DNA from 3 places in the Mesorhizobium sp. P2_C7 genome. Region 2 is predicted to be linked to each of the others. Evidence: predicted binding sites of a transcription regulator. Region 2 holds the regulator's gene; each other region holds the start of a gene.
The links. Region 2 encodes PhoB, which activates phosphate uptake and scavenging genes when phosphate is short. Its sites were predicted from a motif close to TGTCATNNANCTGTCAT; they were not measured.
Positions count from the first base shown of each region.

Region 1 (9,717 bases), on a different contig from region 2:
TGGACATGGTCAGCCCGGCGCTGATCTGGCGCCAGGCGACGCGCAGGCTGGTCGGCGAACGCGTCCGGATCGTCGCCAGCGTCTTGGCCGCGAACTCGTCGGCGCCTGCCGCCTGTTCAAGGCTGTCGATGACAGCCTTGAGGGATGGTTGCGAAAAATGACGGACGATCGCCTCCAGCGTCGGCCTGTCGGTTTCCCGTTTTGCCTGGACGAAGAAACCGCGCAACACCGATTCCGGATCGCCGGTCAGCGTCAGCCGGTCGAGGAAGCCGCCCTGGTCGGCGGCCTTGATGGTGTGGGTGGCGAGCCCTGACCACAGCGCGTCGCCGTAGCGGATGCGATTGCCGGTCAACGCCAGATACATGCCGAAGGAGCCGCCGAGATCGGGCAGCAAATGGCTGGCGCCGACATCCGGGAAAAAGCCGATGCCGACTTCCGGCATGGCGAACTGGGCATTTTCGGTCATCACCCGGTGCGAGCCGTGGAAGGAGATGCCGACGCCGCCGCCCATGACGATGCCGTCGATCAGCGCGACGTAAGGTTTCTTGAAGCTGTTGATACGGGCGTTGAGCCGGTATTCGTCGGCGAAGAACTCGACCGGCGGCTTTCCAGCCCGGCCAGCCTCGTAGATATGCAGGATGTCGCCGCCCGCCGAAAACGCCCTGCCCTCGGACTTGACGATAACGACATCGACGCCCTGGTCGGTCTCCCAGGCGCAAAGAGCAGCGTCGAGCGCCCGGATCATGCGGTGCGTGACGGCATTGAGGGCCTGCGGCCGCGTCAATGTGACGACGCCGGCCCGGCCCAGATGTTCGAAGCGGATCTCGTCGCCTCCGCCAAAATCCATCGTGAAAGAATCCCTCCCCCGCGCCCGCCGGGATTGAAGTGCTAAAGCGTGGCGCATGGGTGCGTCAATGCCAAGCCCGGTCGGTGTCGGGTCAGTTTGCATTTCAAGAGAGGCAAGGCGCCATCCTTTGCGTCGCGGCCAAATGGTGCAACCATCCGTTTGTGAGCCTATTGGGAGATTATTTGCCGATGCCGCGAGAGTTCGACCCGGACGATGTTCTCAGTCGCCCGCTGATGGCGAATTTGGCGACCGTCAGCGCGGACGGCGCGCCGCGCAACGCGCCAGTGTGGTTCATCTGGGAGGACGGTGCGATCTGGCTTCTCGGGTCATCGGATGGAAGCGCGGTAAAGCATCTTGAAAGAGACCCGCGCTGCGCGGTGGAAATTGTTCACTTCGACAACAATGGCGGCATCTTGCTGCACCTCGGACTGCGCGGCACCGCAACCATCGAACCGATGTCGCCAGACCGCTTCAAACGGCTCCTTCACAAATATCTCGGCCCCGAAGCAAGCTGGAACGAGTGGTTCATCGACAACGTGGCCCAGATCGAACATCCAGACGGGCGCATGATCAGGCTTGCCCCAGCCAGCATTTTCACCAACAACGCATCGTTCTTCAGAACCGGCCCTGACCTTGCATGGCCGCCATATATCGACGACGGGTCTAGAAGCGAACGGTGAGCCATGCCGCAGTTTTTGCGCCTCGCACTTGTTCTGGGTGGCCTGCTGACCTTCTGGGCCATCAATGGCCTGGCCAGGGCGGCCGATCTCGAGGATCTCTATCAGTCGCAGACCATCGTCAACGGTAAGTATGAAAAGCATCGCGAGGTCGGCTTCAAGTTCTGCCTCGACGCGGTCCTGGTCCGGGTTTCCGGCGATCAGCGCCTGCCGGCGAAACCGGAGATGACGGCACTGCGCGACAAGGCCGGCAGCTTCGTCGCCAGCTTCCGCTACCGCGACCGCATGGAAGGCATCCCCAACCATGACGATCAGGGCACGTATGACCGGCCTCACAATCTCTATTGCCAGTACAGGCCGGCGGTGATCGATCCGGTGCTGGCCTCGCTCGGCAGCAGGCCGTGGCTGACCGAGCGGCCACGGCTGGCGGTGTTTTTGGCGGCCGAGCGCGACATCAGGCATTTCGCGCTCGATGCCGATGACGAGCGCGGCGTGCTGATGCGCGAATCGTTCAGCAATGCCGCTGCGCCGCTCGCCATGCGGGTGACTTTTCCCACCGCAGCGCTGCTGTCGCAGGCTGGACTGGACGACAGGACGCTGCGCGACGCCGACATGGCAGTGCTGGACACAACCGCGAAGAAGGCCGGCGCCGATCAGGCACTCTCCGGCAGCATCGTGTGGAGCGACAAGGAGTTCGGCTGGATTGCCGACTGGCGGCTGGCCATGGCCGGCAAGACCTACACCTGGCAGGTGCGCGGCGTTTCCTTCGACGAGGCTTTCCGCGTCGCCATGAGGGGCGCGGCGCAGATCCTGTCGGGCAATGGGCAACCTGAATAGACCTCGACCTGATCGTTGGCACAAACGTGTCGCATTGGTCAGCGGCAAGGGCTCGTGGTAAAAGCCGCCGAACGAGAGTTTTGGCGATGAACAAATTCACCCCGACGGCGATGAACAAATTCACACCGGCAAAGCCAGCCGGCACGCGCAGCGTCGATGACATCACCGGCAGCCGCCGCTTGCGCCGCATGCGCAAGGCCGACTGGTCGCGCCGCCTCGTGCAGGAGAACCGGCTTACGGTCGACGACCTGATCTGGCCGATCTTCGTCGTCGACGGCAGACAAGTGCGCGAGCCTATCGCCGCCATGCCGGGCGTCTTCCGCCTGTCGATCGATCTCGCCGTCAAGGAGGCCGAACGCGCGGCAAAGCTCGGCATTCCCGCACTCGCCACCTTCCCCAATGTCGATATCTCGCTACGCGACCAGACCGGTTCGCACATTCTCGACCCCGACAACGTCATCAACCGCGCCACCCGGGCGATAAAGGACGCGGTGCCTGAGATCGGCATCATAACCGATGCCGCGCTCGATCCGTTCACCAGCCATGGCCATGACGGCATCCTGCGCGACGGCATCATCGTCAATGACGAGACGGTGGAACAGCTGACCGCCGCGGCCGTCATCCAGGCGGCAGCCGGCGCCGACATCATCGCGCCGTCCGACATGATGGACGGCCGCATCGGCGCCATCCGCGACGCACTCGATGCCAATGGTTTCCAGGACGTGGCGATCATGTCCTATGCGACCAAGTTCGCCTCGGCCTTCTATGGTCCCTATCGTGAGGCGGTCGGCACCGCCGGCCTGCTCAAGGGCGACAAGAAGACCTATTACATCGACCACGCCAATTCCGACGAGGCGGTGCGCGAGGCCGAACAGGACATCGCCGAGGGCGCCGACATGCTGATGGTCAAGCCCGGCCTGCCCTATCTCGACATCATCCGGCGGCTGAAGGATGAATTCCAGATGCCGACCTTCGCCTACCAGGTGTCAGGCGAATATTCGATGATCAAGGCCGCCAGCGCCAATGGCTGGATCGATGGCGAGAAGGCGATGCTGGAATCCTTGCTCGCCTTCAAGCGCGCCGGCTGCGACGGCATTTTGACTTATTTCGCGCCCGACGTGGCAACGATGCTGAAGGGATAGTTTTCTCTTCCCACCGATGGCCGGTCGCGGCGGGCAACGCCGGCGACCTCCTCGATATCCATCAACAGTTTCTGGCTTCCGGACGGGAGCCCGAGCGAAGGTCGTTGGATCAATCGCCTGGGGCTTGCTGCACTCACAAAAACCGCTTGCATTTCGCAATCAGTTTGCTACTCCTTTGCGCAACTGGTTATGGAGGAGGCTTTCATGTCCAAACTTCGCGTCAATGCTTTCACACTGTCGCTCGACGGGTACGGAGCCGGTCCCGATCAGACTCTGCAAAATCCCCTCGGCGTCGGTGGCGAATATCTGCATAAATGGTTTGTCGACACCCGCACCTTCCGCAAGATGGTGCTCGGACAGGAGGGCGGCACCACCGACACCAACGAGGACTTTGCAGCGCGAAGCTTCGAGAATGTCGGCGCCTGGATCCTCGGCCGCAATATGTTCGGGCCGATTCGGGGCGAATGGCCTGACGATAGCTGGAAGGGCTGGTGGGGTGATAACCCACCCTACCATGTGCCGGTTTTCGTGCTGACCCACCACGAGCGGGCGCCGATCACGATGGAGGGCGGTACTACTTTCCACTTCGTCACCGACGGCATCCATTCGGCGCTTGAACAGGCGAAGGCGGCGGCGGATGGCAGGGACGTGCGGGTTGGCGGCGGTGTCGCCACCATCCGGCAATATCTCCAGGAGAAACTAATCGACGAGATGCATCTGGCGATCTCGCCGCTGCTGCTCGGTGCGGGCGAGAATCTCTTTGCCGGCCTGGACATGCCCAAGCTTGGCTATCAGTGCAGCGAGCAGGTGGCGACAGCACTCGCCACGCATGTGATCGTCAAGCGGGCTTAGGTTTCAGACGCGTAGCCTACGCCGCGATCCTTTGCGTGCCCCTCTGTCCTGCCGGACATCTCCCCCACGAGAGGGGGAGATTTAGCAACCCCAAGACAGTCAATACTTCTCAGGCACGTAGAGTTCGCGCGGCAGCGTCTGGCGCTCGTATTCGGGATTGAAGACGCGCTCGGGCAGCATGATCTCCTCGTGCGGCACCTCTTCATACGGCAACTGCTTGAGCAGATGGTCGATGCAGTTCAGCCGCGCCCGCTTCTTGTCGTTGCCCTCGACTATGAACCAGGGCGCCTCGGGAATGTTGGTGCGGGCGAAGGTCTCTTCCTTGGCCTTGGTATACTGCTCCCAGCGCACGCGCGACTGCAGGTCCATCGGCGACAGCTTCCACTGCTTCATCGGATCATGGATGCGCATCAGGAAGCGCATCTGCTGCTCCTCGTCGGTGATCGAGAACCAGTATTTGACCACGGTGACGCCCGAGCGGACCAGCATGCGCTCGAACTCCGGCACGTCGCGGAAGAATTCTTCGACCTGATCGGGCTCTGCAAAACCCATCACCCTTTCGACACCGGAGCGGTTGTACCAGGAGCGGTCGAACAGCACGATTTCGCCGCCGGCCGGCAGATGCGGCACATAGCGCTGGAAATACCATTGCGACTTCTCGCGCTCGGTCGGTGCCGGGAGTGCGACGACGCGGCAGATGCGCGGATTGAGCCGCTGGGTGATGCGCTTGATGACGCCACCCTTGCCGGCGGAGTCGCGGCCCTCGAAGATCACCACCAGCTTCTTCTTGTGATAGGCGACCCAGGACTGCAGTTTGATCAGCTCTGACTGCAAGGTGATCAGGTCGCGAAAATACTGCATGCGATCGATCGATGGCGGATGCGAGTTCTTGTAGATCTTGGCGATCTCCATCGACAGCGCCGGCTCCGACATTTCGAGCTCATAGTCCTCGTCGAGCGTGTCGGCGAGCTCGGCCTCAAGCCAGTCCCTTGCAGGAGAATTCTGTTTTAGCTCGGTCATATCAACTGCTCCGCTTGCAAGCCCTGTCGATCCACGTCCGGCGCCCCAACCCCTGGCCTGCGTCCCGGAGCGGCAACACCTGAGCCGACTTCAATATAGGCCGGCAATGACGGTTTTATTGCAGCCTGGGGCGAGACTACCACCACTGCAAATTCCGCGAGGCATGATCGATCCATCGTCGTGGCATGGCGACAAGCGGCTCGAATTGTCCTACAAATGTGGCAGGCCCGCCCGGGCACTGCCTTTCAACAACAAATCGCGAGGACTGACATGGAATACCGCACCCTCGGCCGTTCCGGCTTGAAAGTTTCGACCCTGACCATGGGCACCATGACCTTCGGCGGTGCCGGCGCATTTTCGGCTGTCGGAAAGACCGACCTCGATGAGGCGCGCCGGATGATCGATCTTTGCATCGATGCCGGCATCAATGTCATCGACACCGCCAATGTTTATTCGAACGGCGTCTCTGAAGAGATCATCGGCGAGGCGCTCGGCGGCAAGCGCAAGGGCGACGTGCTGATCGCCTCCAAGGCGCGGATGCGGATCGGCAATGGCCCCAACGATGAAGGCCTGTCGCGCTATCACCTGATCCGCGAATGCGAGAAGAGCCTGAAGCGGCTGAAGACCGATGTCATCGACATCTACTTCCTGCACGAATGGGACGGTACGACACCGCTCGAGGAAACCATCGCCGCGCTCGACACGCTGGTTGCCCAGGGCAAGGTCCGCTATGTCGGTTGCTCCAACTATTCCGGCTGGCAGGTGATGAAGGCGCTCGGCATCAGCGACAGCCATCACCAGCCGCGCTTCGTCACCCAGCAGATCCACTACACGCTGGAAGCGCGCGAAGCGGAATATGAACTGCTGCCGATTTCGGTCGACCAGGGGCTGGGTGTGCTGGTGTGGAGCCCGCTTGCCGGCGGATTGCTGTCCGGCAAATACCGCCGCGACAGCCCGACTGCCCGCCAGCTTGCCGGCTGGTCGGAACCGCCGATCCGCGACGAGGACCGCCTCTGGCGGATCGTCGATGTTCTTGTCGAGATCGGCGCGCAGCGCGGCGTGTCGGCGGCGCAGGTGGCGCTGGCGTGGCTGCTCGGCCGGCCGGCGGTCAGTTCGCTGGTGATCGGCGGCAGGACCGAAACGCAGTTCCGCGACAACATCGCCGCGGCAAGCCTGGTGCTGACCGGCGAAGAGCGTGACCGCCTAGACACGGTCAGCCGGCCACCCTTGCTCTATCCCTACTGGCACCAGCAACTGACGGCAAAGGACCGTTTTGGTCCCGCCGACCTGGTGATTGACCGCAGCGGCGTGTGACCACGGGAGGGTTGCGGCGGGGCTCGGCGGACGAAGCCCGCACTTAACCCGTGATATAGCGCCAGACCTCGGCATCAGGCTCGATCGCCGGGCTTTTCGAGGCGACCCACAAGGCCGCCGGCGGAAAGGCGCCTGCGGAGCGATATCGCGCACGACGTTTCGCGCATAATAAAGAACCCTTGGCGTCGTTCGTTGTATGGTGGCCATGGTTTCACTTGATCAAAACGAACGCGCGGTCGCGATACGTTGGCGCCCCGGCCCCCTACACCATTGTCCCGTGCATCTTGCAAGCCCGGGCCATCATCGACGCGAACGGCCGGGCACGATCGCTTCAGCTGTTGTGTTTGACGGCTAATGCTCCTAGGCAGGGTCAGAGCCGCAAGGCAGTGAAAAAGGAGCCGATATGGCGCGACCACCAAACTACGATCAGGAACGCAAGGAACGCGACCGCCAGAAGGCGGCCAAGAAGGCTGAAAAGCTGGCGGCCAAGGTTGCCGCACGCGAGCGTTCGAAGCCCGAAGACGAGACTGAAACCGAAACCGAAACGGCAAAGTGACGGCAAAAGGCCCGCGCATGCGGGCCGTGCCTCATTCCAGATTGTCGCCTTGGATCAGGCCGGGGCCTTGTCGCTGACGAAGACGTCCACTTCGCGCGCCGCCGCAATGAAGGCGCGCCTGGCGTTCATCGCCGGCTTGTCGCCGGCCAGCGCATCGTGACAGGCCTGCAGGGCCGCGCGATGCTTGGGGCTGCGTTTTCCGGGCCAGCTGTTGAGCAGGTAATCGGAAGCCTCACGAGCCGTACGCAAGAGCTGAGTGCTCCCCGCCGTGACTGACTTGACGGTCACGGGTGTTTCAAATCGGTTGTTTTCCATCGCCGCTCTTACGCCATCGGTGTCCGCGAAGCGAGGCCGAAAGTGCACGGCGCGCCCGGACGTCGCCTTTTGCGCGGCGCGGACCGCATGCCTTAGGCGGCGATGACAGCAAAACCCCTGGCGCGAAGACCGCGCCGGTCATTGGCGAGCGACGTCACCAGCCGGTCGCGGCTGCCGACGATGTGGGCCGAAAGCAGGCGCGCGGCCTGATCGGCGTCGCCGAGGCGTGCCGCGGCCAGAATGGCGCGATGTTCGGCCCAGGCGCGTGCAAGGGCGGCCTCGTCGCGAACCTCCAGCCAACGAGCCCGCGACAGGCGCGTCATGGCATCACGGACCGCCCTGAACAGGAATTCATTGCCTGACAGGCGCGCCAGCTCGATGTGGAAATCCATGCCGATACGATGCCATTCCTCGCGTGGCGTGTCGGTATCGCAGGAGTCGAGCATCGCCTCGATGACATCGACCGCGCTGCGATCCGTCAGGGCACATGTCAGGCGAAGGGCTGCAACCTCGACCGCCTCCCGATAGACGGCGATCTGCTCGAGCTCGGCCAGGTTGATCGGCGACACCGTCCAGCCACGCCCGTCCCTGCCGACAAGGCCCTCGGTCTCGAGCCGCAGCAGCGCGGCCCTGACCGGGGTTCGCGAGGCGCCGAAGCGACTTTCGATCCAGCGCTCGGTCAGTTTCTCGCCGGGACCGATCTCGAGGCCCAGGATCATCTGGCGAAGCTGTTTTTCGACGCTCTGCATCTGCGACATTGTCATTCCCGCTTTTCTGACCGTTGGCTGGCCGCTTTTTCCGATCACGTTTGAGAGGGTCGCATTGACAGCACCCATGCTTGCGTCCATGACGGATACCATCTTGGTATCCCAAAACGGTATCCGCAGCAACCACCAACACGGCATTGCTCGGACAGGACGCATAATATGCAGAACACGCCCCCGCCGACCGACAGCACCTACAACATCCATTGGCGGCGCAATCTGTTCGTGTGCTTTGCCGGTTCGTTCTCGACACTTATCGCCATGACGCTGCTTTTACCGTTCCTGCCGCTCTATATCGAGCAGCTCGGCGCTGAAGGCCACGCGGCGATCGTGCAATGGTCGGGGATCGCCTATGGCGCGACCTTTTTCGCGGCGGCACTTGTGGCGCCGCTGTGGGGACGTCTCGGCGACCGCTACGGCCGCAAGGTGATGCTGGTTCGCGCCAGCTTTGGCATGGCCATATGCATGTCGCTGACCGGCATGGTCCAGACCGTCTGGCAGTTGGTGCTGCTGCGGCTGCTGATCGGTTTTGCCGGCGGTTATTCCTCGGGATCAACCATCCTGGTTGCCATGCAGACGCCCAAGGAGCGTTCGGGCTGGGCATTGGGCCTGCTGTCGGCGGGTATCACCGGTGGGGCACTGGTCGGCCCGCTGGTTGGTGGCGCCCTGCCGCCGCTGATCGGCATCCGCGCCACGTTCCTGCTGTCCGGCGGCGTCATCTTCCTGGCATTCCTGGCGACCACGTTTCTGATCAAGGAGAACCCCCGGCCGAAAGCGACGGACGCCGCATCGAAGGGCAAGCCGAAAGGCGGCTGGGCACAAATCCCCGACAAACGGCCTGTCATCGCCATGCTGGCGACCGGCATGCTGTTGAGTTTCGCCACCATGTCGATCGAGCCGATCATCACCGTCTATGTGCAGCAATTGATCGAAGACCAGAGCCGCGTCACGCTGATCTCCGGCGTCGTCATGTCGGCGGCGGCGCTTGGCGCCATCCTGTCGGCTTCACGCCTCGGCAAGCTCGCCGACCGCATCGGCCATTGGAACGTCATCATCGGCGCGCTTGCCGTCTCGGCGCTGCTGCTGATTCCGCAGGCCTTCGTCACGCAGAGCTGGCAACTGATCGGCCTGCGCTTCCTGATGGGCCTGGCGCTGGGCGGGCTCCTGCCCTGCATCACCAGCGTTATCCGCCACAATGTTCCCGATGGCGTCGGCGGCAATGTGCTAGGGCTCTCGATCTCTGCTCAATATGTCGGACAGGTCGCCGGCCCCTTGCTTGGCGGATTTGCCGGCGGCCATTTCGGCATGCGCTCGGTGTTTCTGGGCACATCCATCTTGATGGCCGGCGGCGCGGTCTATAACTGGCTGGCGCAATCGCGCCGCGAGCAGGACA
Region 1 covers NZ_JBFUDW010000018.1:26,763-36,479, reverse strand. The annotation lists gene AC1D2G_RS29525 (enoyl-CoA hydratase/isomerase family protein) at 1-847, opposite strand, end outside; gene AC1D2G_RS29520 (pyridoxamine 5'-phosphate oxidase family protein) at 1,036-1,527, shown strand; gene AC1D2G_RS29515 (DUF2066 domain-containing protein) at 1,531-2,361, shown strand; gene hemB (porphobilinogen synthase) at 2,472-3,503, shown strand; gene AC1D2G_RS29505 (dihydrofolate reductase family protein) at 3,708-4,355, shown strand; gene ppk2 (polyphosphate kinase 2) at 4,455-5,375, opposite strand; gene AC1D2G_RS29495 (aldo/keto reductase) at 5,646-6,689, shown strand; gene AC1D2G_RS29490 (hypothetical protein) at 7,093-7,245, shown strand; gene AC1D2G_RS29485 (DUF982 domain-containing protein) at 7,300-7,533, opposite strand; gene AC1D2G_RS29480 (GntR family transcriptional regulator) at 7,653-8,318, opposite strand; gene AC1D2G_RS29475 (multidrug efflux MFS transporter) at 8,487-9,717, shown strand, end outside.
Region 1: ppk2 (polyphosphate kinase 2) is a predicted target of PhoB. The motif match lies at 5,482-5,498, and genes of this name have one in related genera.

Region 2 (9,717 bases):
CCTGATCGACAACGTACCGGTGTCGATCTACGCCAAGCGCTCTGATCTCAGGCAGTTCTACGTCAACAAGGGCTGGTGCGACCTGACCGGCTTCGCCAAGGATGAGGCGATCGGCAAGACAGACATCGAGATCTTCGGGCCGGACGGCGAAGCCTTTGTCGGCAGCGACCTTGCGGTGCTGCGCACCGGTGAAACCCAGGAGGTCGAAGAGACGGTGACGTTGGCCGACGGCAGCGTCAGGCATCAGTTCGCCCGCAAGGGCGCGATGATCGCCTCCGACGGTTCGCTCTACCTGATCGGATCGACCACCGACATCACCGAATTGAAGACGCGCGAGGCCGAACTGCGCGAGGCACGGCAGCGCGCCGTGCTCGCCGACCGCGCCAAGTCGGAATTCCTCGCCAATATGAGCCACGAGATCCGCACGCCGATGAACGGCGTGCTCGGCATGGCCGAACTGCTGGCCAAATCGGACCTCAACTCGAAACAGAAGACATTCACCGACATCATCGTCAAATCGGGCAACGCGCTGCTCACCATCATCAACGACATCCTGGATTTCTCCAAGATCGACGCCGGCCAGCTGGTGCTCGATCCGGCGCCCTTCAACCTTGCCGAGGCGATCGAGGATGTAGCGACACTGGTGTCGACACGCGCCAAGGAGAAGGATCTCGAGCTCATCGTGCGCATCGAGCCTCGTCTCGAGAGCCTGTTCGTGGGCGATGTCGGCCGCATCAGGCAGATCGTCACCAACCTGCTCGGCAACGCGGTGAAGTTCACCGATGAAGGCCATGTGCTGGTCGATGTCACCGGCGAAAGAGTTCCGACCGGGACGAAACTGACGATCTCGGTCACCGATACCGGCATAGGTATCCCCGAGGAAAAGCTGAAACTCGTGTTCGAGAAATTCAGCCAGGTCGACACCTCGTCGACGAGGCGGCACGAGGGAACCGGCCTTGGTCTTGCCATCACCTCGCGGCTCGTCGAGCTGATGGGCGGCGACATCGGTGTCGAGAGCGCCGAGGGCAAGGGCTCGACCTTCTGGTTCACCGTCACACTGCCGAGGGCAGGACAGCAAAACGGGCAACGCATCACGCCTGTCGACGTGACCGGCGCGCGCGTGCTGATCGTCGACGACAATGCCGTCAACCGGGCCATCCTGACTGAGCAGATGACATCGTGGACGTTCGATTCCTGCGCGGCCGAAAGCGGCGCCGAGGGCCTCAAGGTGCTGATCGCGGCCGCCGCCTATGGCGTGCCGGTCGACTGCGTCGTGCTCGACTACCAGATGCCGGGCATGAGCGGCGCCGAAATGGCGCGGATCGTGCGCAACACCGCCGGCCTTGCCGGCACGCCGATCATCATGCTGACCTCGGTCGACCAGTCGCTCGCCAACACCAGCTATCGCGATCTCGGCATCGATGCGCAGCTGATCAAGCCGGCGCGGTCATCGGTGCTGCTGGAAACGCTGGTTGCGACGATCCAGCGGCATCGCCACAACACGGCCGACACCCATCCGCCGGCAGCCGACATCCCTCCAGGCAAGGTTGTGCGGCCACCGCCGCCGGCGTCGGAACAACGGGCGCTGCTGCAACCGCCCTTGGTCCGCCCCCGGCCACCCGCGACGGCCGGCGGCGAAAGGCTGGATATACTGGTGGCCGAGGACAATGAGGTGAACCAGATGGTGTTCACCCAGATTCTCGGCGAGACCGGCTATGGTTTCGAGATCGTCGGCAACGGCCGCAAGGCGCTCGACGCCTTCGGCCGGCTCAATCCGTGCATGATCCTGATGGATGTCTCGATGCCGGAGATGAACGGGCTCGAAGCCACCGCCGCCATTCGCCGGTTGGAGGAAGAAACCGGCACGCATGTGCCGATCGTGGGCGTCACCGCGCATGCGCTGAAGGGCGATCGCGAACGCTGCCTGGAGGCCGGCATGGACGACTACCTGCCCAAGCCGATCAGCCCAAGGGCCCTGCTCGAGAAGGTCGAGCGCTGGGTCGGCGCCAGCCGCCAGGCTCAGCGCAACGTCGGGTAAAAGGGCGGCGCCGCACCCGGCTTGCCCGGGGAGGGAGATTCGCGACCCCTCGCTGAGGCAAGACTATGGCGCGATCGCACCATATCCAAGGCGACGCCCAGCCGAGACAATGACCACATTCGAATTCCGCTCTTCCAGTTACGGGCGGGAGCAGCGACCGCCGGCATGAGACAGCGTCAACCTACCCCAACGGACCTGTTTTCGGCGATGGCCCGGTCACGACATGTGGCCGAGAGCAACGCGTTCCCGTCCGGATTTTCTTTGCCGAGGCGTTGATCGCGAAACCGCAGGTCACTCTCGGCATGAAAAGGGGCAAGTGCCTGATTCCGGGCACAAAGCCGGGTTCCGCCGCAAGCGCCTGCCGGCCGGCATTTTCCCCGCCCCGATGACGCGTTACCGGGGTGACATGAAACTGTCATGCGACTGTTATAATCGAAGGCTATTGGCCTCAGCGGGCGCCGAGAGGATGGCGCCGAGAGACCATCTTCCGAACAGGAGCAGGCCACATGAGACATTTCATCCGCTCAGCGGTCGTTGCGATTGCAATGGCCACAGCGTCTACCGTCACCCTTTCTGCAGCCATGGCCGCGGACCTTTCCGGCGCCGGCTCGACCTTCATCTATCCGGTGTTCGCCAAGTGGGCCGACACCTACAAGAAAGACACCGGCGTCGGCCTCAACTACCAGTCGATCGGTTCGGGCGGCGGCATCAAGCAGGTCATCGCCAAGACAGTGACCTTCGGCGCCACCGACAAGCCGATGTCCGATGCCGATCTGGAAAAGAACGGCCTCGTGCAGTTCCCGATGGTGATGGGCGGCATCGTGCCGATCGTCAACCTGACGGGCGTCAAGCCGGGCGAACTCATCCTTGACGGCAAGACGATCGCGCAGATCTACCTTGGCGCCATCACCACCTGGGACGACGCCGCGATCAAGGCGCTGAACCCGACCCTGACCCTGCCGTCGACGGCGATCGCCGTCGTCCACCGTTCGGACGGCTCGGGCACGACCTTCAACTTCACCAACTATCTGGTCAAGCTGTCCCCCGACTGGAAGGACAAGGTTGGTTCGGACACCGCCGTCGAATGGCCGACCGGCGTCGGCGCAAAGGGCAGCGAAGGCGTTGCCAACACCGTCAAGCAGACCGACGGCGGCATCGGCTACGTCGAGTATGCCTACGCCAAGCAGAACAACCTGTCGTACTCCAAGATGTTGAACGCCGCGGGCAAGGTCGTCGAGCCGTCGCTCGAATCCTTCGGCTCGGCTGCTTCGAATGCCGACTTCAAGGGCGCGAAGAACTTCAACGTCATCATCACCAACGAACCCGGCGATACCACCTGGCCGATCGCTGCTTCGACCTGGGTGCTGATCCACAAGACCCCCGACGATGCTGCCGCGACCGGCGAAGCGCTGAAGTTCTTTGCCTGGGCCTACAAGGACGGCAAGGAAACCGCCAAGGGTCTCGACTACGTCTCGATCCCCGACAGCGTCGTCGACCTGATCAAGGCTTCGTGGAAGGCCGACATCCAGGCTGACGGCAAGCCCGTCTACGTCGGCGAATAACGTCCCTTGGAAGGAGCGCCGCGCCGCGGCGCTCCTTTTCCCTCAACTCAAAAAAGCCGAGCTTCACATGAGTGCTGTCCAGGAAGCCTTGCCAGCCATTCGAGGTTCGCGCGACGCGACTGTCAGACGTTTCGCGCTGACCGACGCGATCTTTCACGGAATGACCCGTGCCGCAGCCATACTGGTGCTGGTCTTGCTCGGCGGTGTTGCGATCTCGCTGTTTGCCGGCTCCTGGCAAGCCCTGTCGACCTTCGGCTTCTCCTTCCTGACCAGCGAAAGCTGGAATCCGGTGACCGAGAAATTCGGCGCGCTGGCGCCGATCTATGGCACCATCATCACGTCCGCCATCGCCATCCTGATTGCCGTGCCGCTCGGCATCGGCATCGCCATCTTCCTCACCGAGCTTTGCCCGCGCCCGCTGCGGCGCCCGATCGGCATGGCGGTTGAGCTGCTCGCCGGCATCCCTTCGATCATCTACGGCATCTGGGGCCTGTTCGTGCTGGCGCCCTTCCTGCAGACGACCGTGCAGCCCTTCATCATCAGCGTGTTCCACGGCATTCCCGGCCTCAACAGCCTGTTTGCCGGTCCGCCCTACGGCATCGGCCTTTTGACGTCGTCGCTGATCCTTGCCATCATGGTGCTGCCTTTCATCACCTCGATCACCAAGGACGTCTTCGACACGGTGCCGCCGGTGCTGAAAGAGTCCGCCTACGGCATCGGCTGCACGACCTGGGAAGTGACCCGCCGCGTGGTCATTCCCTACACAAGGATCGGCATCATGGGCGGCGTCATGCTCGGCCTCGGCCGCGCGCTCGGCGAAACCATGGCAGTGACCTTCGTCATCGGCAACGCGCATCGCATCAGCACCTCGCTGTTCGCGCCGGCAACGACGATCTCCGCAACCATCGCCAACGAATTCACCGAAGCCGTCGGCGATCTCTACACCTCTTCGCTGGTGGCGCTCGGCCTGATCCTGTTCGTCATCACCTTCCTGATCCTCGCCATCGCACGCTACATGCTGATGCGCATTGACGCCCGCACGGGAGCCTGACCGATGTCGACAGCCACATCGCTTCATCAGAGCCGCAAGAGGAAGAATTCCGTGATGATGACGCTGTGCGTCGCCGCCGCGGGCATCGGACTTGCCTGGCTGGCGCTCATCCTCGGCGCCCTGCTCTACAAGGGCCTGTCCGGCGTCAATCTTGCGGTGTTCACCGAAATGACGCCGCCGCCCGGCGATGCCGGTGGCCTGCTCAACGCCATCTACGGCAGCATCGTGATGACCATTATCGGCGTCGTCGTCGGTACACCAATCGGCGTGCTGGCCGGCACCTACATGGCCGAGTACGGACGCTTTTCGAAGCTCACCACCGTGGTGCGCTTCATCAACGACATCCTTTTGTCGGCGCCGTCGATCATCATCGGCCTGTTCGTCTACGAACTGATGGTCCGGCCGATGGGGCATTTCTCGGCGATCGCCGGCGCCGTCGCGCTTGCCATCCTGGTCATCCCGGTCGTCGTGCGCACCACCGAGGACATGCTCAACCTGGTGCCGAACGCGTTGCGCGAAGCCGGCACTGCGATCGGCGCGCCGCGCTGGGTGGTCATCAAGTCGGTCGCTTACCGCGCCGCCCTTTCCGGCATCGTCACCGGCATATTGCTGTCGATCGCCCGTATCTCCGGCGAGACGGCGCCACTGCTCTTTACAGCGCTCAACAACCAGTTCTGGTCGAGCAATCTCAACGCGCCGATGGCCAGCCTGCCTGTGACCATCTTCCAGTTTGCTCTCAGCCCTTACGAGGAATGGCAGCAACTGGCCTGGACCGGTGCACTCATCATCACATTGACGGTTCTCGCGCTCAGCATCTTTGCTCGCAGCCTGACCGGACGCAGAGAGGACAAATGAGCCAGATGTTGTCTCCAGACATGACGATCGCCGCCGAGGCAATTGCCGGCAAGGCCAAGATCGAGGTCAAGAACCTCAACTTCTACTACGGCCAGAGCAAGGCGCTGAAGGACATCACGCTGTCGCTGCCCGAGCGCAGCGTCACCGCCTTCATCGGACCTTCGGGCTGCGGGAAGTCGACGCTGCTGCGCGTCTTCAACCGCATCTACGAGCTCTATCCCAAGCAGACCGCCGAGGGCCAGGTGCTGCTCGACGGCCAGAACGTTCTCGACCGCTCGCAGGACCTCAATCTGCTGCGGACCAAGATCGGCATGGTGTTCCAGAAGCCGACGCCGTTCCCGATGTCGATCTATGAAAACATCGCCTTCGGCGTCAGGCTCTACGAGAAGATCAGCAAGTCCGAGATGGACGGCCGTGTCGAGCAGGCGCTGAAGCGCGCCGCACTGTGGACCGAAGTGAAGGACAAGCTCAACGCCAGCGGCCTCAGCCTCTCCGGCGGCCAGCAGCAGCGTCTCTGCATCGCCCGCACCGTGGCGGTGAAGCCGGAAGTCATCCTGCTCGACGAGCCGGCCTCGGCGCTTGACCCGCTGTCGACCGCCAAGATCGAAGAGCTGATCGACGAGTTGCAAGCCGACTACACGATCGTCATCGTCACCCACAACATGCAGCAGGCGGCGCGCGTGTCGAAGCAGACCGCCTTCATGTATCTGGGCGAACTGGTCGAGTTCGACCGCACCGAGAAGATCTTCACGTCGCCCCGCGAGAAGCGCACGCAGGACTACATCACCGGCCGCTTCGGCTGAGCTCAGGCATACGAGGACTAAGATCATGGGCGAACACACAGTCGCTTCTTTCGACGAGGATCTCGGACAGATCAGCAGGCTGATCCGCGACATGGGCGACCTCGCCGGCTCGATGGTCGGCGGCGCCACCAAGGCGCTGCTGAATTCCGACAACGCCCTGGCGCAGCGAGTCGTCTCCGACGATGCGATCATGGACGCGCGCCAGCGCGAGCTCGACGACCGCGCTATCACACTGATCGCTAAGCGTCAGCCGATGGCCGACGATCTGCGCCATGTTGTCGGTTCGATCCGCATGGCCGGCGACCTCGAGCGCATTGGCGACCTTGCCAAGAACATCGCCAAGCGCGTCGGCACCGTCGGCCTCAGCGTAACCCCGCGCGACCTGTCGCACTCCATCGACGCAATGGCGCAGCTGGTGCTGATCCAGGTGCAGGGCGTCATCGAGGAATATACGGCGCGCGACGCGGCGGCGCTGGCGAAGCTGCGCGCCGACGACGAGCGCATCGACGTCAAGTACACCTCCGTGTTCCGCGAACTCCTGACCTACATGATGGAAGACCCGCGCAACATCACCGCCTGCACGCATCTTTTGTTCTGCGCCAAGAACCTCGAACGCATCGGCGATCACGTCACCAACATCGCGGAAAATGCGTACTATGTTTTGACCGGCACGCAGCTGCCCGCCAATCGTCCGAAGCAGGACGAGACGGCAATGTCCGCGCCGGCGGCATGACGGCAGGGGTGACCAGTCGATGATCGCGCCACGCATCATGGTGGTGGAGGACGAGGAGCCGCTAGGTGTGCTGCTCCGTTACAATCTGGAGTCCGAGGGTTACCAGGTCGAGGTGGTGACGCGCGGCGACGAGGCCGAGATCCGCCTGCAGGAGAACGTCCCCGACCTTCTGGTGCTGGACTGGATGGTGCCGGCGGTTTCCGGAATCGAACTCTGCCGCCGGCTAAGGATGCGTCCCGAGACCGAGCGGCTGCCGATCATCATGCTGACCGCGCGTGGCGAGGAAAGCGATCGTGTGCGGGGCCTCTCGACAGGCGCCGACGATTATCTGGTCAAGCCGTTCTCGACGCCGGAGTTCATGGCCAGGGTCAAGGCGCTGCTGCGCCGCGCCAAGCCGGAAGTGCTGTCCAGCGTGCTCAAGGTCGGCGACATCGTGCTCGATCGTGAATCGCACAGGGTCTATCGCAAGAAGAGCGAGATCCGGCTCGGACCGACCGAATTCCGCCTGCTCGAATTCATGATGCGCCATCCCGGCCGTGTGTTCTCGCGCAGCCAACTGCTCGACAATGTCTGGGGCGAGACGATCTACATCGACGAACGCACGGTCGACGTGCATGTCGGCCGGCTGCGCAAGGCGGTCAACAATGGCCGCATGCCCGATGTCATCCGCACCATTCGTGGGGCGGGCTACGCAATCCGGGAAGATTAGGGATATGCTGATATTCAGGTGATGCCGGCCTGCGAACGGCAGTTTCCTGCGCTTCCGGCACTCACGGATCCAAATGTCCGCTCCGCTCCGGTTCTTGGAACCCGCCATTCTCGACTCGGCCTAACCTGAATCTCAACACATCCAGGCGCGCCATTCACGCGACGTTCTTGCCGCCGAGGCCGGACCTCGCCTGCGTGCCGGGCGCGAAAATCTCCTGGTCGACAAAGGTCAATGCCCGCGTGGCGCAGCCTTCGCGGATCAGTGGAAGTTCGTTCGGTTCGGTGTCGAAGGAAATCGATTGCGAATGCTGGCCGCCGGCGGTCTGGGCAATCGCCTCGCGCAATGCCGGCTCGATCAGGTCGAAGGCGGCGGCGCTGACGCCGACCATGGCGACGGGCGCCGGGTCGATCAGCGCGAACAGGCTGCCGAGACCGTAGCCGAGTGCCTCGCCGGCCTTGCGATAGGCCTCGCGCTCGGGTCCATCCCTCTCGCGGGCCGCGGTCGCCAGCGCGCGCATGTCGGCATCACTGACATCGGCGACCGGTTCCGCGTCCTCACTCATCTGCCTTGCGTTGCGCCAGATGGCGTAGTTGCCGGCATAGGCCTCGACGCAGCCGCGCCGCCCGCAGCGGCACAGCGCGCCGTGCGGCCGATGGATCATATGGCCGAACTCGCCGCCCGAGGAATGAGTGCCGGTGAACAGCTCGCCCTTCAGCACCAGGCCCATGCCGATGCCGTGCGACAACAGGATGGCGATGAAGTCGTCGCGGTAGCGCTCGGGGTCGCGCCAGCGCAACGCTATCGCCATCATATTGCAGTCGTTCTCCATGGTGGCGGGGATGCCGAACTCGTCCTCGAGTATGTCGGCGAAGGCGATGTCGGTGTGCGGCGTGATCGGCGACCACAGCATGGCGCGGGCACGCGTGTCGGTGATGCCCTGGATCGCCAACGCGATGCGGGCGACACTGCGGACGTCGAGGTCGGGGTCTTCGAGACGACGCCGTACGATGGCAACGCATTCACCGACCAGCGCGTCGCGCGACATGGTCAGCGTGTCCAGCCGGCGCTGTTCCTCGGCGATCACCTGGCCGGCATAGTCGATGACGGCGACCGAGAGGAAGTTCAGTGACAACACCACGGTCATCACCGCCGCCGCTTCCGGATTGAGGCCGAGGCCGACCTGGGGCCGGCCGCGTTTGAGCGAGCCGGCCTCGCTCGGCTTGCCCTCAGTCAGGATGCCTTCGCCGATGAGGTCGGAGGAGATCGCCGATATGGTCGAATGGCTGAGGCCCGTGGTCGCGGCGATCTCGGTGCGGGACGGCTGTCCGGCGCGGCGCACGGCCGCAATCACCATCGCCCGGTTGCGGCGGCGCAGATCGTCGTGGCGGATTCCGACCGACATGCTTTTTCACATCCTCCCGGTCGCTGCAGCCTTTCGTGCCTCCCGAAGGCCATCAGCGAAGCCTGAAAGCGCGACGCGCTTCAGGCACTTGTTTCTGCGCGTGTCGTTGCCCCAAAACCGCTGCGCACTTTTGGGCGACATGCGCCACGCCAAATTCTGGCAGAACCCCACCATCCTGTCATTATTTATTACGGAGCTCGAAAAAAACTCGGAGAGACGTCAAAATCCATCAGAATCGATGTTGACAGCGTTCGGGCGTTGGATCACTATTTTTTCGAGGCTCGAAAAAATAGAGCCTCTGTGCCGGCCTACGGGTCAGTTTGGTCGCGCCATACGCGGCGCAGGGAGGATATTATGAAAAAATTCACAGCCGCCATCCTGGCGGGTGTCGCCATGTCGCTGACGCTGGTGTCGGTCGCGCAGGCGAAGGACAAGGTCATCGGCGTTTCGTGGTCCAACTTCCAGGAAGAGCGCTGGAAGACCGACGAAGCGGCGATGAAGAAGGCCATCGAGGCGGCTGGTGACAAATACATTTCCGCTGATGCACAGTCCAATCCGGGCAAG
Region 2 covers NZ_JBFUDW010000013.1:108,723-118,439, forward strand. The annotation lists gene AC1D2G_RS24880 (PAS domain-containing protein) at 1-2,038, shown strand, start outside; gene pstS (phosphate ABC transporter substrate-binding protein PstS) at 2,545-3,600, shown strand; gene pstC (phosphate ABC transporter permease subunit PstC) at 3,668-4,651, shown strand; gene pstA (phosphate ABC transporter permease PstA) at 4,655-5,506, shown strand; gene pstB (phosphate ABC transporter ATP-binding protein PstB) at 5,503-6,309, shown strand; gene phoU (phosphate signaling complex protein PhoU) at 6,335-7,042, shown strand; gene phoB (phosphate regulon transcriptional regulator PhoB) at 7,062-7,751, shown strand; gene AC1D2G_RS24915 (ROK family protein) at 7,906-9,153, opposite strand; gene xylF (D-xylose ABC transporter substrate-binding protein) at 9,508-9,717, shown strand, end outside.

Region 3 (9,717 bases), on a different contig from region 2:
ACAGCAACATCCAGACGGTCAAGCTGTTCAGCCATGCACGCCGCGAAGCATCCTTCGCCAAGGAGGGCATGGCCGGCTTCCTCGAGACGGTCTACCGGTCGATGCGGCTGGTGACGGTGCTGTATGGCGTCCTCTATATCCTGAACGCGCTGCTGCTGTTCTCCGTCACCGCGCTGTCGCTATGGCTGTGGCTGGGGCAGGCGGTGACGATCGGCGCGGTCGCCGTGGTCATCGGGCTGGTGCTCCGGATGTGGGGCATGTCGCAGTGGATCATGTGGGAAATGTCGGGCCTGTTCGAGAACATCGGCACCGTGCAGGACGGCATCGCCTCGATCTCGTTGCCGCGCCTGGTCGAGGACCGGCCGGGGGCCAAGGACATCTCCGTCACCAGGGGCGAGATCCGCTTCGACGACATCCGGTTCCACTATGGCAAGCAGAAAGGTGTCATCGAGGGCCTGTCGCTGACGGTGAAGCCGGGCGAGAAGGTCGGCATTGTCGGCCGCTCGGGCGCCGGCAAGTCGACGCTGGTCAACCTCCTGCTGCGCTTCTACGACCTGGAAGCTGGCCGGATTCTGATCGACGGCCAGGAGATCGCCGGCGTGACGCAGGATTCGCTGCGCGCCCAAATCGGCATGGTCACGCAGGACACCTCCCTGCTGCATCGTTCGGTGCGTGAAAACATCCTCTATGGCCGGCCTGACGCCAGCGACGAATTGCTCGTCGAGGCGGCGCGGCGCGCCGAGGCGCTGGACTTCATCTCCGGGCTTTCGGATGCCAAGGACCGCAAGGGATTCGACGCCCATGTCGGCGATCGCGGCGTCAAATTGTCCGGCGGCCAGCGGCAACGCATCGCCATTGCTCGCGTTATGTTGAAGGACGCACCTATACTTATCCTTGACGAGGCGACGTCCGCGCTCGATTCCGAGGCTGAAGCGGCCATCCAGGAGAATCTCTACAAGCTCATGCAAGGCAAGACCGTCATCGCCATCGCGCACCGGCTGTCGACCATCGCGGCGATGGACCGGCTGGTGGTGATGGACAGGGGCCACGTCATCGAGGAAGGTTCGCACGAGGAACTCGTCGCCCGGGGCGGGCTCTACGCGCAGCTCTGGCAGCGTCAGTCGGGCGGGTTCCTGCTCGACGATGGCCCGGCCGATGCCGCCAATGACGCACGTGCAAAGGGGCAAGCCGCAGAATGATGGCCGCCGCATGATGACAGCCGTCTATCGCTGGTTCGAGAACTGGGTCTATCCGTTCAGGGAGCCGGCGAATCTTCGGCCACCGACGAGCGTCGGCGGTTTTCTCTGGCACTATGTCGGCCAGGCGAAATTCGCCTTTTTCGCCATGCTGCTCATCGGCGGCATAGCACCGCTGGTCGAAGCCGGCCTGTTCTACTTCGTCGGGCGGCTGGTCGACATTCTCGACCAGCTTCCCGGCGAGCGCAGCTGGCACGCGCTGTGGAATGCCGCCGGCCCCGAACTGGTGTTCATGATCGCGGTGGTGCTGGTCATCCGCACCATCGTCGTCGGCCTGTCAGCGCTGGTCGACGAACAGACAATCACGCCCGGCTTCTACAATCTGGTGCGCTGGCAGGCGCACCGGTACGTGTCGCGCCAGTCCTACGCCTTCTTCCAGAACGATTTCGCCGGCCGCATCGCCACCAAGGTCTGGCAGGCGGGCCAAGCCACCGGTGACCTGATGGAAAGCTTCATCGAGGTCATCTGGTTCATGATCGTCTATACCGTGACGACGCTGGCGCTGGTCGCCGGGCTGGATCTCAGGCTGGCCGTGCTGGTGGTGATCTGGATTTCCGCCTTCGGCTGGCTGGCCAAGCTCTATCTGCCGGCAATCCGTAAGCACGCAGAGGAAACCGCCGAAGCCGGCTCGATGATCACCGGCCGCATCGTCGATTCCTATTCGAACGTGCAGACGCTGAAACTGTTCTCGGCCGATGGCGACGACCGCTACATCAAGAACGGCTTCGACATCTATCTCGACGCGCTGCGCCCGTTCACCCGCCGACTGACCGGCGTGCGTATGGCGCTGACGACACTGTCGGGCATCATGATCACGACGATCGGTTGCTTTGCCGTCTATCTGTGGCTCGAAGGCTCGATCACCGTTGGCGCGGTCGCCTTCACGCTGTCGCTGGTGCTGCGGCTCAACATGCTGCTCGGCCGGGTGATGATGCAGCTCAACGGCATATTGCGTAATCTCGGTGTGCTGGAAAACTCCAAGGCGCTGGTCTCGCAGCCGCTCGGCCTCACCGATGCGCCCGGCGCAAAAGAACTCGTGGTGGCCGGTGGGCGCATCGAGGTCAAGAATGTCGAGTTCCACTACGGCAAGGGGTTCGGCGTGCTCAACGGCATCGACCTAGTCGTGCGGCCGGGTGAAAAGGTCGGGCTGGTCGGGCCGTCCGGCGCCGGCAAGACGACGCTCGCCAATCTGATCCTGCGGCTCTACGATCTGGAAAGCGGGTCCATCACCATCGACGGTCAGGACGTCGCTGGTGTGACGCAGAATTCGCTGCGCGCCAATATCGGTGTCGTCAGCCAGGACACGGCACTGTTCCACCGTTCGCTGCGCGACAACATCAAACTCGGCATGCCTGACGCGACCGATGCCGAGATGATCGCTGCGGCCAGGAAGGCCGAGGCGCACGAATTCATCGTGGGCCTTCGCGACAACCGGGACCGTGCCGGCTACGAGGCCTTTGTCGGCGAGCGCGGCGTCAAACTGTCGGGCGGCCAGCGCCAGCGCGTGGCAATCGCCCGCGTCTTCCTCAAGGACGCGCCGATCCTGATCCTCGACGAGGCGACGTCGGCGCTGGACTCGGACATCGAGGCGGCGATCCAGGAGAATCTGGCGTTGCTGATGGAGGATAAGACGGTCATCGCCATCGCCCATCGGCTGTCGACCATCGCCGCGCTCGACCGGCTGGTGGTGCTCGACGGCGGCCGCATCGTCGAACAAGGCACGCATGACGAACTGGTGGCGCTTGACGGGCTCTATGCGCGGCTGTGGCAGCGGCAGTCCGGCGGCTTCCTCTATCACGAGGAAAGCGTGCTCGAAGAGACGCGACCGGCGGAATGAGGGGGCGGCGGAGTGAGGGCATGGGTGGATCGGCGGAGGTCGGCTTTGTGCTCAAGCGGCTCCGGCCAACCACGCCGGGCTTCGACGCGCTGAAGGAGGAGAGCCGTCTGGAGGGGTACTGGATGCTGGTGCGCCTGGCGGATGGCTGGGCAAGCGGCCGCAACAAGTTCCTGAAGCGGGGCGAGGCGCTGTACGGCACATGGCATGGCCGCGACCTTGCCGGTGTGTGCGGGCTGAACATCGATCCTTATTTCGAGGCGAGGGACCAGGGCCGGGTCCGGCACCTGTTCGTCAGCGCGCCTCACCGCCGCACCGGCCTTGGCCGCATGATGGTCGAGACCGTCATCGATAGGGCGCGTCAGCATTTTACCGCGCTGAACACCCGTGCGCCGCAAGAAGCCTTCGCGTTCTATGAGCGGCTTGGCTTCCAGCCGGTGATAGGCGAAGAATTCGTCACACACCGCATGATTTTTGGGAAAGGAGGCTGAAATGTCGCTGCGTCCTCCATCTGCCAGCGCCACGGCTGCCGAAGCCGCCTTCGACGCGCTCGGCCATGAAATCCTCGCCGAGAAGGCGGCAGCACTCGGCCGCGCCGGCCAGCGGGTCGAGGAAACGCTGGGGAGGCTGCGCGACAATGGCGATGAGAACCTGCGTCCCCGTCTCCTCAAGGAGGCCGCAGAGGCGGTGCACGGCTATTTCATCCAGCGCGAACTGTGCGGATTGCGAAAGCATGACGCCGTCATTCGCGAATACAACATCCCGAAGGCGGTTCTGGTCAGGCTCGGCGCGAAATAGCTCTTTTGTTCGACCATGACCTCCGGCGAAAACTGGTTCCCGCTTTCGGGATCATGGTCATTCCAGCCATTCGGTGATGAAGGTGCCGTTCTCGTGGATGTCGGTGGTTTCCAGAGGGCCCGGTCCGAGATTGGTGAATTTGTGCGGCGTGTTGGGCGGAACGATCACGATCTGGCCGGCAAAGGCCTCGACCTCCTGGTCGCCGACCGTGAACAGGCCGGTGCCCTGGCGGATGATGAAGATCTCTGCGTAGGGATGCGTGTGGAGCCGGGGGCCGCCGCCGACATCAGGCAGATAGTTGAAGATCAGGCAGGACTTGGAGCCGTAGGCGCCGCATTGCAGCTCGCCCTTCCAGCCGTCAGAGCGAACAGCCCATGTGTCGCGGTCTATGACGTGTGCCATGGTGGCAAGGATAGACCGGGCCGGTGTCCGGTGTCGAGGTGGAGGCGACCCCGGAATTGCGGTTGTTTCCCTGTTGTTTAGCGATCTTTGGCGGCCATCCGGCGTCGCGCTGACCGAGGACGGATTTTGTCCCCGCGACAATCTGCCCTTGTGCCTTCACCCGTCTGGACAAAAACGGGCTTCACGCATAAACCGAAGTCCAAATGCCGGAGGAATTCGCAAGCCTGTTCGCCATGCGCTGTCGGGTTGGCGCAATTGAGCGGGGAACATGGCTCAGCCACCGGCGCGGAATAGGCGAAAGGATCAGGCACCCGTGAGCGCAACCGACACCCAGGATCCCAACCGTCGTGATTTTCTCTATGTCGCCACCGGCATGGCCGCGGTGGTCGGCGCGGGTGCCCTCGCATGGCCGTTCATCGACCAGATGCGCCCTGACGCCTCGACACTGGCGTTGGCTTCCGTCGAGGTCGACGTCGCTTCACTGACCCCGGGCATGTCGCTGATTGTCAAATGGCGTGGCAAGCCTGTCGTGGTGCGCAACCGCACCGAGCAGGAGATGAAGGACGGCGAGGCGGTCAAGCTGACAGACCTCAAGGATCCGATCGCCCGCAACGCGAACCTTCCGGCCGACGCGCCGGCGACCGACGCCAACCGCACCACGCCCGGCAAGGAAGCCTGGATGGTGATGGTCCAGGTCTGCACGCATCTGGGCTGCATTCCGCTCGGCCAGGAAGGCGAATTCGGCGGCTGGTTCTGCCCGTGCCACGGTTCGCAATACGACACGGCCGGCCGCATTCGCAAAGGCCCGGCGCCCGAGAACATGGCAGTGCCGGTATTCAAGTTCATTTCCGATACCAAGATCCTTATCGGTTGAGGCAGGGGATATTTCGATGAGCGAGGGACACTCGACCTATACGCCCAAGACCGGTATCGAACGCTGGTTCGACGCCCGCATGCCGCTGCCGCGGATGGTCTATGACAGTTTCATCGCCTATCCGGTGCCGCGCAACCTGAACTATGCGTGGACCTTCGGCGGTATCCTGGCGATCATGCTGGTGTCGCAGATGCTGACCGGCATCGTGCTGGCCATGCACTTTGCGGCCGACACCAGTCTCGCCTTCGATTCGGTCGAGAAGATCATGCGCGACGTGAATTCGGGCTGGCTGTTGCGCTATCTCCATGCCACAGGCGCCTCGTTCTTCTTTATGGCCGTTTATATCCACATCTTCCGTGGCCTTTATTACGGCTCCTACAAGGCGCCGCGCGAGCTGCTGTGGATCCTCGGCTGTATCATCTACCTCCTGATGATGGCGACGGCCTTCATGGGCTATGTGCTGCCGTGGGGCCAGATGAGCTTCTGGGGCGCCACCGTCATCACCGGCTTCTTCAGCGCAATCCCGCTGGTCGGCGAATGGATCCAGCAACTGCTGCTCGGCGGTTTCGCCGTCGACAACCCGACACTGAACCGCTTCTTTGCGCTGCACTACCTCTTGCCGTTCATGATCGCCGGCGTCGTCGTGCTGCATGTCTGGGCGCTGCATGTCGTCGGCCAGTCGAATCCGACCGGCATCGAGGTCAAGTCGAAGACCGACACCGTCGCCTTCACCCCTTACGCGACCATCAAGGACGCGTTCGGCATGATCGTGTTCCTGTTCTTCTTCGCCTATTTCGTCTTCTACATTCCGAATTTCCTTATGGCGCCCGACAATTACATCGTGGCCAATCCGCTGAAGACACCGGCGCATATCGTGCCTGAATGGTACTTCCTGCCGTTCTACGCGATCCTGCGCGCCATCACTTTCAACATCGGGCCGATCAATTCCAAGCTCGGCGGCGTGATCTGCATGTTCGGCGCCATCGTCATGCTGTTCCTGGTGCCGTGGCTTGACACCTCGAAGGTGCGGTCGGCGGTGTACCGGCCCTGGTACAAGCTGTTCTTCTGGCTGTTCGTGGCCGATGCCATCCTGCTCGGCTGGCTGGGCTCGCAGCCGGCGGAAGGCAGCTACGTGTTCATGGCGCAGATGGCGACACTGTTCTACTTCGCCTTCTTCCTGGTCGCGCTGCCGGTGCTCGGCCTGATCGAGACGCCGCGGCGGCTGCCGAATTCGATCACCGAAGCGGTGCTCGAGAAGAACAAGGGTGGCGGTCATCATCCTGCGGGGGCTACGGCCGCGCCGGAAACCAAGGGCTGAGCGGGTAGAGAATCTAAGGGGATTTGGCATGAAGAAGATTCTCACCTCGCTGGCGTTGCTCGGCCTCGTGGTTGTTGGCACCGGGGCGATCGCCGCCGAGGAGGCACACAACGCGGCCGCACCGACGCATTTCCCGATCAACGAGCCGAAGGAGATGGACTGGAGCTTCGCCGGGCCGTTCGGCACCTACGACAAGGCGCAGCTGCAGCGCGGCCTGAAGGTCTACAAGGAAGTCTGTTCGGCCTGCCATTCGATGAATTTGGTGGCGTTCCGCACGCTGTCGGACCTCGGCTATTCGGACGCGCAGATCAAGACGCTGGCGGCCGAGTACACCATCCATGACGGCCCGAACGACGCCGGCGACATGTTCGACCGCCCTGGCAAGCCGTCCGACCACTTCCCGCCGCCATTCGCCAACGAGGAAGCCGCCGCTGCCTCGAATGGCGGCGCTGCCCCGCCCGACATGTCGCTGCTGGCCAAGGCGCGCGGCGTCGAGCGCGGCTTCCCGCGCTTCGTCTTCGATATCTTCACGCAGTATGCCGCGGGCGGCCCCGACTACATCCATTCGCTGCTGACGGGCTACGACCAGACGCCGCCGGCCGGAATGGTCATCCCGGAAGGCACCCACTACAATCCGTACTTCATGTCGGGCGTGTCGCTGAAGATGCCCAAGCCGCTGTCCGACGGCCAGGTGACCTATGACGACGGCGCGCCGCAGACCATCGACCAGTATTCCCGCGACGTCTCTGCCTTCCTGATGTGGGCGGCCGAGCCGCATATGGAAGACCGCAAGAAGACCGGCTTCCGCGTGCTGGTGTTCCTGCTTTTGTTCGGTGCGCTGGTCTATCTCACCAAGCGCAAGGTGTGGGAAGGCGTGGCGCACTAAACCGCGCACAGCCATACGATCAAAAAAGGGCGCCGAAAGGCGCCCTTTGCATTTGGGGAGGCCTGTGGTGTCACATGGCCGTCACCGCATCCGGCGATCCTGTGCCGCTCTCACCAAAGGATCGCCCCCCATGAAAAGATACGCATCGCTCGCGGCAGGCTTGCTGCTGCTCATCCTCGGCTCGGCCGCGCAAGCAGAAGACGCCCAGCCCTTCATCACCAACAAGGATGTCGACCTGACGATGATCCTGCCGCCGCCGCCGGCAAACGATTCGGCGCAGACCAAGGCCGAACTTGGCGAGGTGCTGACGCTGCAGGTGACGCGCACGCCCGAAATGGTGGCCAGCGCTGTTGCCGACGCCGAGGAGAATGTCTGGCGCTTCGCCAATGTGATGGGGCCGAAGTTCAACAAGGAAACACTGCCGAAATTCAGTGCTTTCTTCGATCGCGTGGTGGCCACCGAAGGCGCCGTCGTCGATCCGGCCAAGGATGTCTGGAAGCGCCCGCGTCCGCACCAGCTCAGCGACCTCGTCAAGCCCGCGGTCAAGCTGTCCAGCTCCGGTTCGTGGCCTTCCGGCCACGCCACCGTCGGCACCATGATGGGCATCATCCTGTCTGACATGGTTCCGGAAAAGCGCGCCGAGATCATGGCGCGTGCGGCTGAATACGCCCACAATCGCGAGGTTGGCGGTATCCATTACGCGTCCGATGTTGAAATGGGCAAGATTTCCGGCAGCGTGATCGCCGCCGTCTTGCTCAACCGGGACGACTTCAAGGCCGAATACGACGTGGCCAAGGCCGAGCTTCGTTCCGATCTCGGCATGTAATTTTTCGCTAGCTGCCGGTTTCCGACGAAAGGGGCGCTTCGGGCGCCCCTTTTTGTGCTGGCGATTGTAGCTCGTGGGACGGCTCGGCAATTAGGCCGTTGGCACGGAGACAACAGGTTGATATTCGACGCACCAAACGGTGGCGAAGCGATTGCCACGATATGACGTCTGGAAATCAATGATGCGGCTCAGCGACTGTCACAATTTTTCCGATTTCCGCCGCATGGCGCAACGGCGGCTGCCGGGGCCGATCTTCGACTATATCGACGGCGCGGCGGACGACGAGGTCACCTATCGCCGCAACACCGAAAGCTTCGATGCCTGCGATCTGGTTCCCAACGTCCTGCGCGGCGTCAGCGAGATCGACATGTCGGTGACGGTGATGGGTCAAAAGCTGGCGATGCCGGTCTATTGTTCGCCGACCGCCTTGCAGCGGCTGTTCCATCATCAGGGCGAGCGCGCGGTCGCCAAGGCCGCGGCCAAATACGGCACGATGTTCGGCGTCTCCTCGCTTGGCACCGTCAGCCTCGAGGAGGCGCGCGGGATCAGCAGCGGCCCGCAGGTCTACCAGTTCTATTTCCATCGGGATCGCGGCCTCAACCGGGCGATGATGCAGCGAGCAAAGGAGGTTGGCGTCGAAGTGATGATGCTGACCGTCGACAGCATCACCGGGGGAAACCGCGAACGCGACAAACGCACCGGCTTTGCCATCCCCTTCAAGCTCAACCTGGCCGGGATGCTGCAGTTCGCGATCAAGCCGGCCTGGGCGATCAATTATTTCACCCATGAGGGGTTCAAGCTGCCGCAGCTGGACGAGCATGTCGACATGGGCGGCGGCACCATGTCGATCAGCCGTTACTTCACCGAAATGCTCGACCCGTCGATGACGTGGGACGATGTCGCAGAGATGGTCAGGCTGTGGTCGGGTCCGTTCTGCCTCAAGGGCGTCATGTCGGTGGAGGACGCCAAACGCGCCGTCGAGATCGGATGCAGCGGCATCGTGCTGTCGAACCATGGCGGCCGGCAGCTGGATGGCTCGCGAGCGGCGTTCGACCAGCTTGCCGAGATCGTCGACGCGGTCGGCGACAAGATCGACGTCATCATGGATGGCGGCGTGCAGCGCGGCACGCATGTGCTGAAGGCGCTGTCGCTCGGCGCCAAGGCGGTCGGCGTCGGCCGCTACTATCTGTTCCCGCTCGCGGCGGCCGGCCAGCCGGGCGTCGAACGGGCGCTCGAACAGATGCGGGTCGAGATCGAGCGCGGCATGAAGCTGATGGGCTGCAGTTCGATCGAACAATTGTCGCGCAAGAATCTCCGTTTCAGGTAATCTCGACCCATGAAATCCTCCCTCGAAGACTCACTGCTTGCCGCGATCCGTACCATTCCGGATTATCCCAAGCCCGGCATCCTGTTTCGCGACATCACCACGCTGCTCGGCAATGCGCGCGCCTTCCGCCGCGCCATTGACGAGCTGGTGCATCCCTATGCCGGCCAGAAGATCGACAAGATCGCCGGCATCGAGG
Region 3 covers NZ_JBFUDW010000020.1:35,548-45,264, reverse strand. The annotation lists gene AC1D2G_RS30980 (ABC transporter ATP-binding protein) at 1-1,199, shown strand, start outside; gene AC1D2G_RS30975 (ABC transporter ATP-binding protein) at 1,210-3,093, shown strand; gene AC1D2G_RS30970 (GNAT family N-acetyltransferase) at 3,114-3,581, shown strand; gene AC1D2G_RS30965 (DUF6665 family protein) at 3,583-3,888, shown strand; gene AC1D2G_RS30960 (cupin domain-containing protein) at 3,946-4,290, opposite strand; gene petA (ubiquinol-cytochrome c reductase iron-sulfur subunit) at 4,604-5,164, shown strand; gene AC1D2G_RS30950 (cytochrome b) at 5,181-6,482, shown strand; gene AC1D2G_RS30945 (cytochrome c1) at 6,511-7,368, shown strand; gene AC1D2G_RS30940 (acid phosphatase) at 7,499-8,194, shown strand; gene AC1D2G_RS30935 (alpha-hydroxy acid oxidase) at 8,376-9,521, shown strand; gene AC1D2G_RS30930 (adenine phosphoribosyltransferase) at 9,531-9,717, shown strand, end outside.
Region 3: AC1D2G_RS30940 (acid phosphatase) is a predicted target of PhoB. The motif match lies at 7,437-7,453, and genes of this name have one in related genera.